Regions from separate parts of the Bacillus sp. LJBS17 genome, predicted to be linked through region 1. Evidence: a T-box and tRNA genes for the amino acid it is inferred to sense, from the RefSeq annotation. Region 1 holds a T-box; the other holds one or more tRNA genes.
What was found. The T-box of region 1 lies ahead of valS (valine--tRNA ligase). A T-box ahead of a tRNA ligase gene usually reads a tRNA of that ligase, here a tRNA-Val.
Positions count from the first base shown of each region.

Region 2: it encodes a tRNA-Val, which carries the amino acid that the T-box ahead of valS (valine--tRNA ligase) is inferred to sense. The anticodon was not compared.

Region 1 is NZ_CP079759.1:2,780,143-2,788,387, forward strand. It holds gene radC (RadC family protein) at 1-172, opposite strand, end outside; gene KXZ66_RS14470 (Maf family nucleotide pyrophosphatase) at 209-778, opposite strand; gene spoIIB (stage II sporulation protein SpoIIB) at 931-1,929, opposite strand; gene KXZ66_RS14480 (prepilin peptidase) at 2,063-2,809, opposite strand; gene KXZ66_RS14485 (bifunctional folylpolyglutamate synthase/dihydrofolate synthase) at 2,949-4,241, opposite strand; gene valS (valine--tRNA ligase) at 4,301-6,943, opposite strand; T-box leader at 7,003-7,225, opposite strand; gene KXZ66_RS14495 (hypothetical protein) at 7,391-7,582, shown strand; gene cotN (spore coat protein CotN) at 7,601-8,245, opposite strand, start outside.
Region 2 is NZ_CP079759.1:1,240,707-1,248,951, reverse strand. It holds gene KXZ66_RS06435 (hypothetical protein) at 403-783, opposite strand; gene KXZ66_RS06430 (hypothetical protein) at 981-1,178, shown strand; gene KXZ66_RS06425 (hypothetical protein) at 1,200-1,640, shown strand; partial or broken gene KXZ66_RS22820 (peptidoglycan-binding protein) at 1,674-1,782, opposite strand; gene KXZ66_RS06420 (ribonuclease YeeF family protein) at 1,919-3,781, shown strand; gene KXZ66_RS06415 (contact-dependent growth inhibition system immunity protein) at 3,798-4,088, shown strand; partial or broken gene KXZ66_RS22535 (hypothetical protein) at 4,181-4,372, shown strand; partial or broken gene KXZ66_RS06410 (contact-dependent growth inhibition system immunity protein) at 4,427-4,728, shown strand; tRNA gene KXZ66_RS06405 (tRNA-Val) at 4,862-4,934, opposite strand; gene KXZ66_RS06400 (DUF819 family protein) at 5,107-6,297, shown strand; gene KXZ66_RS06395 (GNAT family N-acetyltransferase) at 6,367-6,912, shown strand; gene metC (cystathionine beta-lyase) at 6,945-8,117, opposite strand; gene metI (cystathionine gamma-synthase/O-acetylhomoserine thiolyase) at 8,110-8,245, opposite strand, start outside.

The sequences.
Region 1 (8,245 bases):
GCAGCCGGTTTGACAGGTCCAAAACAGATTCGTGTTTAGTCCCTGTCCGCAATAATATAGCCAAAAGTTCATGATTCGCTAAGTTCTCGGCTCCGACTTTCAGGAGCCGTTCTCTTGGCTTTTCTTTCATTGGGAAATCTTTGAGTTTTAATGGCAGATCTTGTATGACCAAGCACTCCTTTTCTTTCCCTTCCCGTTTATAGAACCGTCATGCCCTTATATCAAAATGGCGAAGAGCTCTCATTGTTTTTGATATAGGAAGACCCATGACTGAATAATAATCTCCGTCTATTTTCTTTACAAAAAGCGCGCCTCTTCCTTGGATGCCGTATGCACCTGCTTTATCCATCGGCTCTTTTGTTTCAATATACGTCCAAATCTCTTCTTCACTGAGGGACCAAAACGCAACTTCTGTCTTATCATAAAAAGTCTCGCTGTGATTTTCAGCTTGAATGCTGACCGCGGTTATTACTGAGTGACTTCGGCCTGAAAGCCTCCTCAGCATAGAAGCAGCTTCTTCTTGATCCTGCGGTTTGCCAAGGCATTCGCCGTCAAGGCATACCATTGTATCAGCACCGATAACGATTGCATGCGGGTGGAGATCAGCTACAGCCTTAGCTTTTTGTTTTGCCAACCATTGGACGTTTTCTTCTGGTGAAAAGTTTCGATTTAATTTTTCTTCTACTTCACTGACAATAATGGAGTAGGGCAGCTGGAGAAGATCGAGGAGTTCTTTCCTGCGCGGAGATTGTGATGCAAGTATTAGCGGTTTTGTCATGTTCGTCATCCTTTCAGGGTTTGCTTAAGAAAAAAAGATACTCGTTTATCCTACCAAATCACGAGGCTTGTCACAATTTCAGAAAAATAACTTTTTCATGACAAAATAAAAAAAGCCTGTCACTAAAGGACGAAGGCTCAGGGCACTATCTCTTATTTTACGACGGCTAACAGCTCCTGCTGAGCCTTCCACCCGGCTTCAGCACTTGGATCCTCTAATTCCTTTAAAGCCTGCAAAATCGCTTTTTTCTCTCCTGTTTCTGACGCTTTTGTTTCACCAAGCGACTTTTCTATTTTCTCTACACTCGCTTTTGTAATGTCTTCGCCGAGAATCGCCTTTGCTGCAAGCTCCGCTGTTTCCTTAAAAGTATCTGTCATATCTGACTCTATTGATAAGGAAAGCTCCTTGCCTCCCCAGGCTTCAAAATCACTGTCGATTAAAACCTGTCCTAACTGCTGTGAGACATCCTTATCAGTGGCTAAGCCCGCGATGACATACGTATACCCATCATCCTTTGACAGTGACACGGCGGAATATCCTTTTTCGGTCAATTGTTCTGTTAACGTTTCGGCGCCCTTTTCATTTGAAAATTTTCCGGCTTGCACAGCGTATGTTTTGTATGTACCTTCAGTTTGTGCCGCTTGTTTTTCTGCGCCTGAAGTTTGTTTTTCAGTTGAAGTATCCCCTGCTTTTGCCGTTTGGCTGCCTAAAGAATCCTCTAAAGAGGCCGGTGCTGACGCTTCTTTATTCCCCGATATGTTTAACGCGAATAACCCTAATCCAGTGCCAATGACAGCCGCGAAGGCAATCGTCGCGGCCACTCTTTTTACCGGTTTGGCAGCCCCGGTCTTTCCTTTTGCATAAAGCTTTGTTTTTTTCTTTTGAAAAGGAGGAACAACTTTAGGGTCCTCTTTAAACACCTTGTCCTCCTCGGAATCCCAATTGAATTCATCTTCATCAGGGTGTTCCTGGGATGCCGCAACCTCTTGTTCTGCCTGTCTTTTTTCCTCCCAATTTGAAAATGTCATGCTTTTATTCGCCTCTGTCTCAGGCGTCTCTTGTTCGTAAACCGTCTCTTCTTTTCCATTAATCGTCACCTTGAGGGCTTTTTCTGCGGCTTTACTGTTTTTTTTATTCTTTCTTTTTTTCAATTCCGCTTCCTCCCTTCATTTGCTTGACCGTTCTTGTCGGCTTTTCATGCTACACACTTTAGCACAGGCAAAGAAAAAAAGAACAAGACTTTTGTCGCCTTGTCCAAAAAACGTTCGTCAAATTTTTCAGCAGTCAGCCCAATGCCATTTTGATATAAAAAGAAATGATAGAGTCACCGTATAAATAGGCTAAAATGCTCCCTGCGGCTATAGCGGGGGCGAAGGGAAGCGGCTGCCTTTTAGCGAGTCTACCAGTCAGAACAGCTGCCGCTCCATATAATGCACCTATCAAAACAGAAAAGAAAAAGGCAGCTGCCAGCATCTTCACACCAAGCACAAAGCCAATCACCGCAAATAATTTAATATCTCCTCCCCCTACTCCCCCATGGGTGATTGCGGCAATTACAGCCAGAAACAGAAATCCGGCTGCCGCACCTAACAGGCCTGCATACCAGGAATCAAGCGGAGAAATCAATCTCGCGGCCGCCAAAAAGGGAAGAAAGAAAATCAATATTCGATTTGGAATCAGCATAAAATGAATATCTGTCACTGCAACAATAATGAGAAGAGAGATAAACACCACAGCGGGAAACAGTTCCAGCGATGCGCCAAAGCGTATTCCTGCGGCAGCAAATAAACACGCTGTCACAAGCTCTGCTGTGGGATACATAAAAGAAATCTTATGCCCGCAGCTTTTACATTTACCTTTTTGAAATAGGAATGACAGGATGGGAATTAATTCTGCAGGAGTTAATGTTCGCCGGCAAAACGGGCATGATGAACGGGGCGCAATAATAGATAGATGTAAGGGGATACGGCACCCGGCCGTATAGTAAAAAGAACCAAGGATAAGCCCGAAGATAAAAAGAATGGATAGCATAGACAACACACCTTTACTCATTGAGTTCTGGTATGGATTGTAGCAAAATGGACATCCTGAGCTCCAATTGGGAATATTCAATTTTACACATGAAAAAAACGGCAGAATCTTTTTTTGATTCTGCCGGAGCCGGATGCTTTTATTTCAACCTTTTTCGAATGTCAGAAATAAAGTAAAGAGATCCGGTAATCAGCGTAATTTCATTTGAGCCCTTTTTGCTTTCTATGAATTTGATCACATCGTCTGGATCTTCACTCCAGCTTTTATTGCTGATTTCACTTGCATCATAGAGATCTTTTGCAAGAGAAGCACGCGGGAAATCAAAAGAAGCAAAATGAATCGCATGAGCAATGGTTTCCAGTCTTTTAATCATGTTCTGATACGGTTTGTCCTTTAACGCGCTAAACACCACAGTAATGCGTGAATTGGCGAAACGCTGCTTCATCGTTTCCGCCAGCTTTTCAACACCTTCTTCGTTATGCGCACCGTCTAAATATACCGGAGGATGTTCCTGAACAAGCTCTAACCGTCCCGGCCAAGCAGCCTTCACAAGCCCGCTCCTTAACGCTTCGTCACTGATATGGGCGATATTCTCCTTATTGAGCCACTCCGCAGCCAAAATGGACAAAGCAGCATTTTGTCTTTGATGGGTGCCAATCAGAGATGTCCGAATATCTTCATAGCATTTCTCTTCCGTTTTGAATGAAAACTGTTCTCCTGCAGGCAGAGCCTCTTCATTGAAAATAACACATGCATCATGCAATGACTGGAACGGCGCAGCATGCCGTTGAGCTTCATGGCGGATGACCTGTAAAGCTTCCGGCTGGGTAACTGCTGTAACGATTGGAATACCTTCTTTAATAATACCGGCCTTTTCTCCTGCAATTTCTTCAATGGTGTTTCCCAAAATATTCATATGATCGTGTCCAATGCTTGTAATCACAGTTAAGAGCGGTTCAACCACATTAGTAGAATCGAATCTACCGCCCAAACCTGTTTCAAAAATAACAAAATCGACCTTATGAAATTCTGCAAAATATAAAAATGCACAGGCCGTCATAATTTCAAATTCTGTCGGCTGTCCGTATTCCGTTTGATCAAGGGCTTCAACGTGCGGTTTCATTTGATTGACGAGTGCTGTCCATTCCTCATCTGAAATCGGTATCCCGTTTACGCTGATCCGTTCATTAAACGTAATAATATAAGGCGATGTAAATGTTCCAACCGTATATCCGGCTTCCTGCAGCATAGAACGGATAAAAGCGACAGTTGATCCTTTACCGTTTGTTCCTGCGACGTGGAACGCTCGGATTTTTTTTTCAGGATGTCCTAACCGCGCCATCAGCTGTTTCATTCGGCCAAGTCCGGGCTTCACCCCGAATTTCAGCCTCCCGTGAATCCAGCTGCGCGCATCTTGATATGCAGTAAACAATGATAATCCCCTCTTTTATAAGACAAGGCGGTTTCTCTAGAAACCGCCCCGGCTTTTCATTAACCCTTCAGCTCAGCCATTCGTTTTTGAACAGCGTCACGCTTCGCCACATAATCTTTTTCTTTTTCACGTTCTTCATCAATTACGTGTGCAGGCGCTTTTTTCATAAATCCTTCATTTCCAAGTTTCTTTTGGACACGCTCAACTTCTTTTGTCAGTTTATCAAATTCTTTTTGCAGACGGGCAATTTCTTCATCAATATTGATTAAGCCTTCAAGCGGAAGAATAACCTCTGCTCCTGAGACAACGGCCGTCATCGCCTTATCAACAGCCTCAATATCGGTGCCGATTTTAAGCACGCTCGGATTCGTAAAGCGTTCAACATATGAACGGTTCGCTTCGAGGCGGGCTGCTATTTCGTCTGTGCTTGTTTTAATGTACAGTTCAACCTGCTTGCTCATTGGCGTATTGACTTCACTACGGATATTGCGCACAGAACGGATCAGCTCAACAAGAAGCTTCATGTCAGCTGCCGCTTCAGTATCGGTATGCTCCGGCACTACTGCAGGCCATTGACTTACTGTAATCGATTCCCCTTGGTGAGGAAGGTGCTGCCAAATTTCCTCCGTTAAGAATGGCATAAACGGATGGAGCAGACGCATCGTTTGATCAAGTACGTAAGCAAGGATGGAACGGGTAGTTTTCTTAGCCGCTTCGTCTTCTCCATAAAGCGGAAGCTTCGCCATTTCAATATACCAATCACAGAAATCATCCCAAATAAAGTTATATAAATGGCGTCCTACTTCACCAAATTCATATCGGTCAGCAAGCTGGGTCACGTGCTCGATCGTTTCATTTAATCGCGTTAAAATCCACTTGTCAGCGACTGACTTTTCGCCTGACAGATCAAGCTCATCGTACGTCATGCCATCCATATTCATTAATGCAAAACGGGAGGCGTTCCAAATTTTATTGGCAAAATTCCAGGTCGATTCCACTTTTTCATAGCTGAAGCGCAGATCCTGGCCAGGAGAGCTTCCAGTCGCAAGGAAATAACGCAGAGAATCGGCTCCGTACTTGTCAATCACATCCATCGGGTCGACACCGTTGCCAAGAGATTTACTCATTTTCCGGCCTTGCTCGTCACGGATTAAGCCGTGGATTAAAACATCTTTGAACGGGCGCTCGCCTGTAAATTCAATGCCTTGGAAAATCATGCGTGATACCCAGAAGAAAATGATATCGTACCCTGTCACGAGAACATCTGTCGGATAGTAGCGTTTAAAGTCTTCAGCCGTTACATCAGGCCAGCCCATTGTGGAGAAAGGCCATAGCGCAGAACTGAACCATGTATCCAGTACGTCTGTATCCTGTTCCCAATTTTCGCTGTCTTCCGGCGCTTCAAGCCCGACATATAGCTCGCCTGTTTCTTTATGATACCAGGCAGGAATACGATGGCCCCACCACAATTGACGGGAGATACACCAGTCGCGGATATTTTCCATCCAGTGTAAATACGTTTTTTCGAAACGGTCAGGCACAAAGTTGACCTTTTCTTCTTTCTTTTGCAGCTCAATCGCTGCATCAGCAAGCGGCTGCATGCGCACAAACCATTGTGTAGAAAGATAAGGCTCCACAACAGCCCCGCTTCGTTCACTATGGCCGACAGAGTGCATATGATCCTCGATCTTGAAGAGAACTCCCGCCTCCTGTAAATCTTTCACGAGCTTTTTGCGGCATTCAAAACGATCCATACCTTGATATTGGAGCGCATTTTCATTCATCGTGCCATCTTCATTCATGACAAGGATGCGTTCTAAATTGTGGCGGTTGCCAAGCTCGAAGTCGTTCGGATCATGAGCAGGCGTAATTTTCACGGCACCTGAACCAAATTCCATATCAACATAGTCATCACCGACAATCGGAATTTCACGATTTACAATCGGCAGGATCACCGTTTTTCCGATAAGGTGTTTATAGCGCTCGTCTTCAGGGTGAACGGCAACAGCTGTATCACCGAGCATTGTTTCAGGACGTGTCGTCGCAATTTCAATTGAGCCTGAACCGTCAGCAAGCGGATAGCTCATATGATAGAATGCGCCTTGAACATCCTTGTAAATCACCTCAATGTCGGATAGGGCTGTTTTTGTCGCTGGGTCCCAGTTAATAATATATTCGCCTCTGTAGATCAGGCCTTTTTCATAAAGCTTAACGAATACTTCCCTTACCGCTTTGCTCAAGCCTTCATCCAGCGTAAAACGTTCACGGGAATAATCTAGGCCAAGACCTAATTTCGCCCACTGGCTGCGAATAAAGTCAGCATATTCTTCCTTCCACTTCCACGTTTCTTCGAGGAATTTTTCACGGCCTAAATCGTAGCGGGATTTGCCTTCTTCACGAAGTTTCGCCTCTACTTTAGCCTGTGTCGCGATGCCGGCGTGGTCCATGCCAGGAAGCCACAGCACATCATAGCCCTGCATGCGTTTCATTCTTGTTACAATGTCTTGCAGCGTTGTGTCCCATGCGTGGCCAAGGTGAAGTCTTCCTGTTACGTTTGGCGGCGGGATGACAACAGAGTATGGCTCTTTTGTCTGGTCACTGCCCGCTTCAAAAAATTTGCCTTTTAGCCAAAAATCATATCGGTCTTTTTCAACCGCTGCCGGATCATATTTCGTCGGCATTGTTTGTTCATTCGTTTCCATCATAACCCTCCAGCATGTTTAAAAATGGCTGAGAACGAAAAAAGAGCTCTTCATCCCTGTAAAAGGACGAAAAGCTCTTTCGCGGTACCACCTTTTTTCATGAACTCTATCAGTTCATGCACTTATAACGGATAACGGGTGTTTCCCGAATTTCTCTACTCTTCTTTCAAGAAATTATGCTCCCGGGCGACCTTCCAATCAGACAACATAAGAAGCCTTTCAGCAAACGGCTTCTCTCTCTGCATGCGCCTTTTTTGTACTCTTCCCGTTCTAAGCAGGTGTATTTATCAGCTCATTGTATACATTATTTATGTTCTTTATTATAGTAAAAGTGTTTTTGATTCGTCAATCATCTTTTCCAAAAACACCGCTTTCTATACAGATGGGCAGGCACCTATTGCCCAAGTTTACATATGATGCTTGTAAATGCGTAGAGGAGGATGCACCGTGAAGAAACGTTTCAGCTCTTATTCGCTGCCGCCATGGGTAAGGCAAATTCGGCTTGTATCCGCACAAGTGATTATTCCCATTACGATTTTTCAAGGAATCAGAACCATTTTCTTTCCGACAACCTTTGATGTTTTGCTGCTCGCAATCCTAATCTTTTTAGCTTGCGCCCTTCATTTAGAATGGATATAAACAAACAAGTCCGCGCCATTAAGACGTGGACTCGTTTTCAGCCTGAAATTTTTTCTCTTGTTCAATCTGATGGATTTTCATCACAAACGGCTCTATATTTTTCATTTGCCAATAAGCCTTTAATAATTGTGTACATTCCTCTTTTTCATGCTGTCTTTTCCCAGTTTGATAACCGTTCAGCACCTTGTACATGGCTGCCGGATATGCCATATAGCTGAGAAAAAGGCTGACTTCCGCTTCACGCAAAGGGAATGATTTCGTATATCCATAAAACCATTCGACGCATTCCGGACAAGCTTTCGGAAAGCCTCTGAACATTTTTGTATAAAAGCCGAGCAGGTCGTTTTGCGGCGGACCGACAGATGCTCTTTCGAAGTTTGTAAAATATCCGGTCCCGGCATCATTATACAGAAAATGGTGTATAGACAGGCTGCCGTGGTTCATTACAACCCTTGAAACGTCTTTTTCCTTTGCAGACTCATACCAGTCCTCCAGCCGTTCCAGCGCAAAATTCACCGCGGAAATGGTTTCTGAAAAATAGGTTATGGCCTGGAGTTCAAAAGGAGAAAGGTACCACTCCTTCTCCGCTCTATCCACAAACTGCTCATAGAAAATTTTATCTTGTTCCCACTTTTTTTTCGTTTGCCCGTAATAACGTTCAAT
Region 2 (8,245 bases), 1.5 Mb from region 1:
GTCCACTTATAAGGTCGCAGATAGAGCAGCAACTTAATATGATATTAAGAAATAACCCCATTTTGGACTTTAGAAATGGGGTTTTTATTTTATCTTCTCAACTCAATATTATTCCTGAGTTTTCATTTAAATCATATACTGCATTAATAAACCGACAGCCCATAAAAAGTAAAAAACCCTTGCTACGCAAGGTTTTAAGCTATGATTCCGACTGGGCTCGAACCAGGGATCTCCTCCCTGTCACAAGGTAGCGATTATGTTCTGACACGAACAGACGTTTTATTCCCAAACCCTATTTTATAGGGTTTCTTACATAAGTTTCTGATTAAAAATATTCCTTTTTGATTAAATTTGTATAAAGCCCGTCTAAAAAACGACGGGCTTTTAATTAATTCTTGTTGGTTATACTGTTTTACAGTTGTTGGTTTTGGGCTGTAATAAGATGGTCAGGGCTATACCTGATGCCAGAGTTAAAAAATAGCCACATAGCATAAAATAGGGGGCGATTTCGTTTTTGAGAAAATAAAGCCCAAAGAGAATAACGGCTGTACCGATAGTGAAATAAATCGGCTTTTTACTTTTCAAAGTCAAACGGCTTGATTGAGTAAACTTTTTGTAGATTAAAGGCAAGCCGGTATAAACCCCTATGAAAAATGTAAATAAGATAGACCAAAGGAAACCGATTGGCGAGAAATAGCTCTCGGAAAATATTCCGTCGAAAGCCCAATTGCTCAACACAACGAAGCCAAATAGATAAACAAATGCCAATATGATCTTGACCATGATATCCCTCCCCTACAATCCAATATACACGTGATATAAGGTTGTTTAAATGGGTAAAACCATTCATTTACTTTTCAATCTTCCCGCTCCTTCAAAGCCTAATACTTTAATCAATAGCATCATTTGTTACTTTCGTCTCTTTTACCAATATTATACATTAAGATAAGATGGGGACGATAACATTAAGGAGGGATAAAATGAAAAAGTTACTTGTGGGTGTGGTTTTTGCCCTAGCTTTGAGTTTTTCATCTCTGTTTAGTCTTCAAAGTGCAAATGCTGCCGAAAAAGTGGACAAGAATTCTGATCTGATTATTGATAAGGCGACCTTTCACGAGGTAACAAAACAAAAAAACTTGAGAACCCTTTCATCTGAGAAAATCCCCACTGTTAAATAAGTGAATAAGGCTTTAAACAGTATGCATGTCAGCAAAGATCATCCATATCAAGAAATTGATCTCGGTAATGGTTTCACTGTGGAAACGGGCGTAAGTACAGATATGGGAATGGAAAAGATAAAAACACAGGCCACCCAAAATAAAACTGCAAGTGGCTATTACGCTGTAAAGTTTACAGGGATAAAATTATATGATATTCGAGTAAGTGACAACTATTCATACGAATATGGAAAGAAAATAACAAAGTGGGAAAGCCCGCCAAGTGCATCCGCTTCAGGTTTTGCTGGCTGGAATGGTAAAATCACCTCCAAGAAAATTGCAAACATTGATAAAACGCCTAAGGATGCAATCGCCAATTCTGATTACACGTTTGTAAAGTATGGAGGTAACCGCCACGGCCATATGGAATTACGATTCACTGCAACCGGAAACTGGTACACACATCACGTTTCTATTAAATAAGAGAAAAAGCCCTCCCAATCGGGAAGGGCTTTTTTATTTAAGAAGGGATTCGAGCTTCGCTTTAGTTTTCGGGCCATAAATGCCATTAGGATTTATTTAAACCATTCATCAGCTGGAATCGTCTTACTGCGTCATCAGTTTCCAAACAAATAATCCGAATAGGTAAATTGACACAGATCAAATTATTCATTTCACACTTTTGAATCACATCGCTGTCTATTTCTTCATTTTCCCATGGTAAAATCTTGTTGGAGCTATTCAAACGAAAGGATATGATCATGAAAGTATTTGAAGCCAAATCACTGCTTTCAGAAGCAGATAAACGCGTAAAAGAATACAAAGAATTAAGAAGTCAGATGGTCAATCTAAAAAAGGCTTTTAAAGCTGTAGCTGATTTAGATGACAGTGAGTTTTCCGGCAAAGGTGCTGACAACATTAAAGCATTTTATCAAGACCATGCAGGTGTAGCTGACAATTGGATTGACTTACTTGATATGAAAATTGCTTTCTTGACAAGCATTTCAGGCACTCTAGAGGACGCCAGCTTATCTGATGCTTATATAGAAGAATCCTTCTTAGAACACGAGCTGGCTAACGCCTACACAAAATCAAAATCTATTATGTCTGAACAAAAGAAAGCCATGAAAGATATCTTACATGATATCGACGATATCCTTCCGCTTGATCTGTTTTCAACTGAGGACTTTAAAGACGAACTCGCCGATGCGGAGGACAAACGCAAAAAAACAGTCGATAAACTAGGCAGCGTGGACGAAGCACTTGTTACTGAATATGCCCAATCAGAGCCAAACGAGCAATTCATCAAGAAGGACTTCCAAAAGCTTGAGGAATCCACAGGCAAAGGCAAGAATGCTACACCAATCCATTATAATGCCAAGGCTTATCGAGAAAGTGATATACATAAGAGAAAAGGCGATATCGAGAAACAGACTGAAGCTTATTTGAAGATCAAGAAAGATAAAGCGAAAGAACGAGAAATCAAAGAGCTGAAAAAGAAGCTAGCTGACGGAGTGACGGATCCAGATGAATACTTAGACATTGCCAAGAAGGTCGGCTATGAGAATCTTACCCCTGAACAGCTTGAATTTGTTTCATTTCTTGAACAGCGTAAAGCTTTCATGGATAACGGAAAAGAAGTGTTGCAAATCATAGGTGATGGCGCCAAGGGTGCGATTGTTGGTATATACGATCTTGCCAAGGATACCGGTGAAGGAGCCATTCAATTCGGATGGAATATCGGTTGGACAATTGACAATCTTAACAAAGATCCTCAAAAAGTGCTGGATACCGTTTTGGAATACGACTATCAAGCTGCCTTTCAAAGTATGGTTGACACATTGAAGGATAATTGGGATAAAAAAATGATTCACGGGGATGCATACACACGGCTGCACTATGTTACTTATTTGGGCGGAAGTCTTCTGTTATTGAAAGGTGGAAAGTCCTCTGTCTCAACAGGCTCGAAGGATCTTGCTAAAGTTGGGAAAACAGCTAGTGATACAATTAAGAAAGGTGGAAAGTCTGTAAAACAGTTTGTCAAATCTCCTGTTAACCGGTATACTCCTGCATTAGAAGGAATCCTTCAAGATGCTGAGAATACCATTAATGTGAAAAATACTCCGCTGCTAAAAAGTATTGCGGAAGATAAAAAAGAGAGTGTTCTCAGAAGATCTGAAAGTTCTAACAACATGGGTACAGGTAGTGTCAAACAAGGTGATAGTACCCCTCTCGCACCTGGCGGCGGATTAGCTGCTCATGAAGCAAAAGGCGGGCATCTTATAGAAAGACATATCGGAAAGACTGATGAAGAATTAATAGAAAGACTGAGAACTGATCCTAACCCACATATTACAGCTTCATCTACTTTTAAAGATAGGGCTACCGCTGAGAGAATTGCTAATGCAGTCTTAAACGATCCAAAAAATATAAAGAAAATCGAAAATTGGATTGATGATCCTAAAAAACCTAAATTAATGTTAAAATACAAGGGCGATGGAGAAATAATCGGCAGAAGTGTAACAAGAAATTCAGAACTAGTAGAGAACGTTACAAACGCAAAAATTATACTCAAAAAAGATAACAACGGTAACTTTATTCTTACAGGATATCCAACCAAATAGAAAGAGAGGAAGTATCATGGATGAAAGTTATGATTTCTTGGACGAATTAGAAAATTTTTTAGGTGCAACATTTCATCAAGATATCAGATCCCCTGAACACGCATTAGACGAATTTATTGAGGAAATTAGTAAAGAAGGTTTGCTATTTACAGTTAAGTTTTGCGAAGAGTTTCTAAATAGCGATCTAACTAAAGAAAAAAAGGAAGACATTATAAAGTGTAATGCAGAAATATATTTCCCGACAATTGGATTACCACCTATAGAATGGTTGAAAAGTGTAATAGAAAAACTAAAAGAAGCTATTTAAAAGAAACACTGAAAGGCCCCCATTTTAAGAGGGCCTTTTTATATTACTTCAATTTCGCTTTTGTAGCTGGTTCATAATAGCCATCGATACCTGAAGAAAATACAATTAGCTATCTAGAAAATTGTAATAAAGAAGATTTATATTGGATCAGTGAAGTATTTGAAGATTTAGCTGAAAGTTTGCAAAGTAAAGAACTTATTAATTGTTTAAGAAAATTAGATGAAAAGTACCCTGATTTAGAAATGACAAATGATATTGATATAGCAGAAAGTTATATAGAATAAGATACGTACCATCTCTCAGATTTAAAGTTACCAGTTTCTTGGTGGTGATAAGTAATGATAGAAATCGAAGTTTCTGATTCTGTATTTGGATTCCTTGGCGGTTATTTTCATCAGGATATTGATTCTCCAGAATCAGCACTGGACGAATACTAGAAGAGATTCCAAAAGAAGAGCAAGAAACTGATATAGTTGCATTGAAAGATTTTATTAACAGCGATTATTCGGATGAAGAAAAGAATGATTTTATCGATGAAGCTGCTGACGGAGTGGACGTTCTTAGTTACGGCGTATCTCCAATCATATGGCTCGAACAAGTTATTCAAAAAATCGAAAAGAATATTGAAACTTTAACCTAGCATAGAAACAGAGCTGATTTTGAATTCACTTCAAAATCAGCTTAAAAAAACTTCCGTCCCCAACTCGATGAATGATGACAAAATCAATAAATAGGCAAAATAAAAAACCCTTGCTACGCAAGGGTTTAAGCTATGATTCCGACTGGGCTCGAACCAGCGACCTCTACCCTGTCAAGGTAGCGCTCTCCCAGCTGAGCTACGGAATCATGATATGTATGTGTTGCTGGGTATGTTGTTGTCTTTCTGACAAGTTCTATTATATAACCTTACCTTCTATTCGTCAACTGCTTTTTTAGAAAAACTTTTTTTGGACTTGCTGTTCCGTTCCCCGGCTATTATAATATGTCTTAATTTTCTAACAATAGAGGTGATGAGGTTTTGCATTCTTTGATTTCTTCTGATGATGTATGGGTATTATGGGGGTTTATTGCGGTGTGGGCGGCAGTGAGCATCGGGCTGGAGCAGCGCTTTAAGTGGGCGTCTGCTGTGTCGGGCGCTATTATCGCCCTTGCAGGTGCTATGGTGTTTACAAATGTAGGAGTGCTTCCTGTTGAGTCGCCCGTGTATGACACTGTGTGGTCTTATGTGGTACCGCTGGCGATACCACTTTTATTGTTTCAGATCAATGTTAGGCAAATTTTTAAGGAAAGCAGGCGTTTGCTGTTTATTTTTCTGATTAGCTCCGTTGGAACAGTGCTTGGCAGTATCCTGGCTTTTTTTCTACTCAAACAGCATATTCCTTATTTAGATAAAATCGGTGGGATGATCAGCGCCTCTTATATCGGCGGCGGGGTCAACTTTGCGGCGATGGCGGCAAAATTTGAGACGCCTGGTGAATATGTGTCGGCTACCGTTGTGGCTGATAATTTTATGATGGCGCTTTTGTTTTTTATTTTAATCAGCATTCCTGCACTCAAATGGTTTCAGCGGCATTATGCCATGCCGTTTGAAGAGAAGGTAAAAGCCGATGGAAACAGCGGAAACAGTGCTGAAAGCTATTGGAAACGGAAGGATATTTCCTTAAAGGATATCGCATTTAATGCCGGTGCCGCTTTCGCACTTGTTGCGGTTAGTATGAAGGTTTCCGGTTATTTTAAAAGCATTTTTTCTCATCCCCTGCTGACCGGTACGCTTGGCGATCAGTACCTGGTGCTTACGTCTTTAACTGTTCTTATCATTTTTCTTTTCCCGCGTTTTTTTGAAAGGCTCAATGGATCTCAGGAACTTGGAACCTTTTTGATTTATTTGTTTTTTGTGGTGATCGGCATTCCTGCAGATCTCCGCTTAATCGTCACGAATGCGCCTCTTATTCTATTATTCGTGTTTATCATTGCGATCAGCAATTTAGCGGTTTCCTTAGCTGCCGGAAAATTGTTCCGCGTGCGGCTTGAAGAAATTCTGCTCGCCGTCAACGCTACTGTCGGGGGACCGACGACTGCGGCTGCGATGGCAATTGCCAAGGGATGGCGGGAGCTTGTCGCCCCGATCATGCTTGTCGGTACGCTCGGCTACTTAATCGGCAACTATGTTGGCACTTTTATGGGAAATTGGTTTTCTTCCTTCTTATAAAAAGGATATTTGCATTTCCCTGAGAATAATGTAAGAGGAATGCTGACACGAGAACGGAGAGATCACTGTATGTTAAAAGGAAAAACCATTTATGTTAGACCTTTAGAAGTAACGGATGCCGAAGAAAATCTGCGGCTGCAAAGCGAAAATCGGGATTTTTTCGAACAGTTTTCTATGATACGCGCAGACGATTACTATACGGTTGAGGGGCAAAGAAAACGGATAACCGAGTATCAGGAAAGACTTGAGAAAGATGAAGAATATCATTTTGGCATCTTTACAGCGTCAGACGATAGATTAATCGGGACGGTTTCGCTCTTTCAAATCATCCGTGGCGCGCTGCAAACTGCGTTCATCGGGTATTTTTTAGACAAAGCCCATAATGGAAAGGGCATTATGACAGAGGCAGTCAGATTGGTTGTTGATTATGCGTTCCACGAATTGAAACTGCATCGGATTGAAGCCGGTGTGATGCCCCGTAATCTCGGGTCCATGCGTGTTTTAGAAAAAGCGGGATTTCATAAAGAAGGCATCGCCCGAAAAAATGTAAAAATTAATGGCGTTTGGGAGGATCATCAAGTCCTCGCGATTCTGAATCCTGATGACGAACAATAATAAAAGAAGCCGGGCCATCCCCGGCTTCTTTTTTAACGAACCGCAACTGGAGCAATTTCTTTCAGCGCTTGTTCGAAATCGTGTTCTAAATCGTCTGCATGTTCGACGCCCACACTCAGACGGAGCAGGCCATCAGTGATACCGCGTTTTTCACGCTCTTCCTTAGGCATTGCCGCGTGAGACATCGTTGCCGGATAGGACAAAATCGATTCCACGGCGCCAAGGCTGACAGCGAAGACTGGAAGTGACACATTCTCGACTAACTTCTTAACGGCCTCTTTGCTTTCAAGCTCAAAAGATAGTACGGCGCCCGCTCCCGTTGACTGGCTTTTATGGGTTTCAGCGCCGGGATGATCAGCCAGTCCCGGATAATACACGCGCTTCACCGCCGGATGCTTTTGGAAAAATTCCGCAAGCCGCTGGGCTGTTTGACTCGCCTTCTCTAAACGGACCTGCAATGTTTTTAATCCGCGCAGGACAAGCCAGCAATCCTGTACGCCAAGGACGGCGCCGAACGCGTTTTGCAGCTTATACAGCTGCTTCCCAAGCTCTTCATCTTTGACAGCAGCCAAACCTGAGAGCACATCGCTGTGTCCGCTTAAGAATTTTGTCGCGCTGTGAAGTACAATATCCACGCCGAGGTCAAGCGGACGCTGCAGTGCCGGTGTCATGAATGTATTGTCCAGAAAGGTCAGACAGCCGTTTTCTTTTGCAAGCTGAACAATCGCTTTAATATCCGTAATCCCAAGTGTCGGATTTGATGGCGTCTCCATATAAATGACCTTTGTGTTCGGCTTGATGCTCCGCGCCACTTCATTACGATCCGTCATGTCGACAAACGTATGCTCAATGCCAAACCGGGTCAGCACCTCTGTCACCATACGGAAGGTTCCGCCGTATACATCTTCTGTCACAAGAACGTGATCACCCTGTGACAGCAGTAAAAATGCTGTTGAGATGGCAGCCATGCCTGAACTGAAAGCAAATCCTCTTGTTCCGCCTTCCAGTGCGGCAATTGTTTCTTCGAGAGCTGTTCTTGTCGGCGTGCCAGAGCGGCTGTAATCATATGCCCCGAACTCTTCAAATGAAGATTGGTGAAAAGTCGAGGCGTGCTGAATCGGTACACTGACCGCCCCGGTTCCGCCGTCTGTTTTAAATGGATTGTGCACGAGCTGGGTTTCCAGCGTCCAATTGTGTTTACTCAAAAGAAACAGCTCCCTCTTTGACCTGACATAATGCCTGTTTTAGATCCTCTTTTAAATCTTCCGCATGTTCAATACCGACAGAAAAGCGCAGCAACCGATTGCACACCCCGTTTGCGATGCGGATCTCT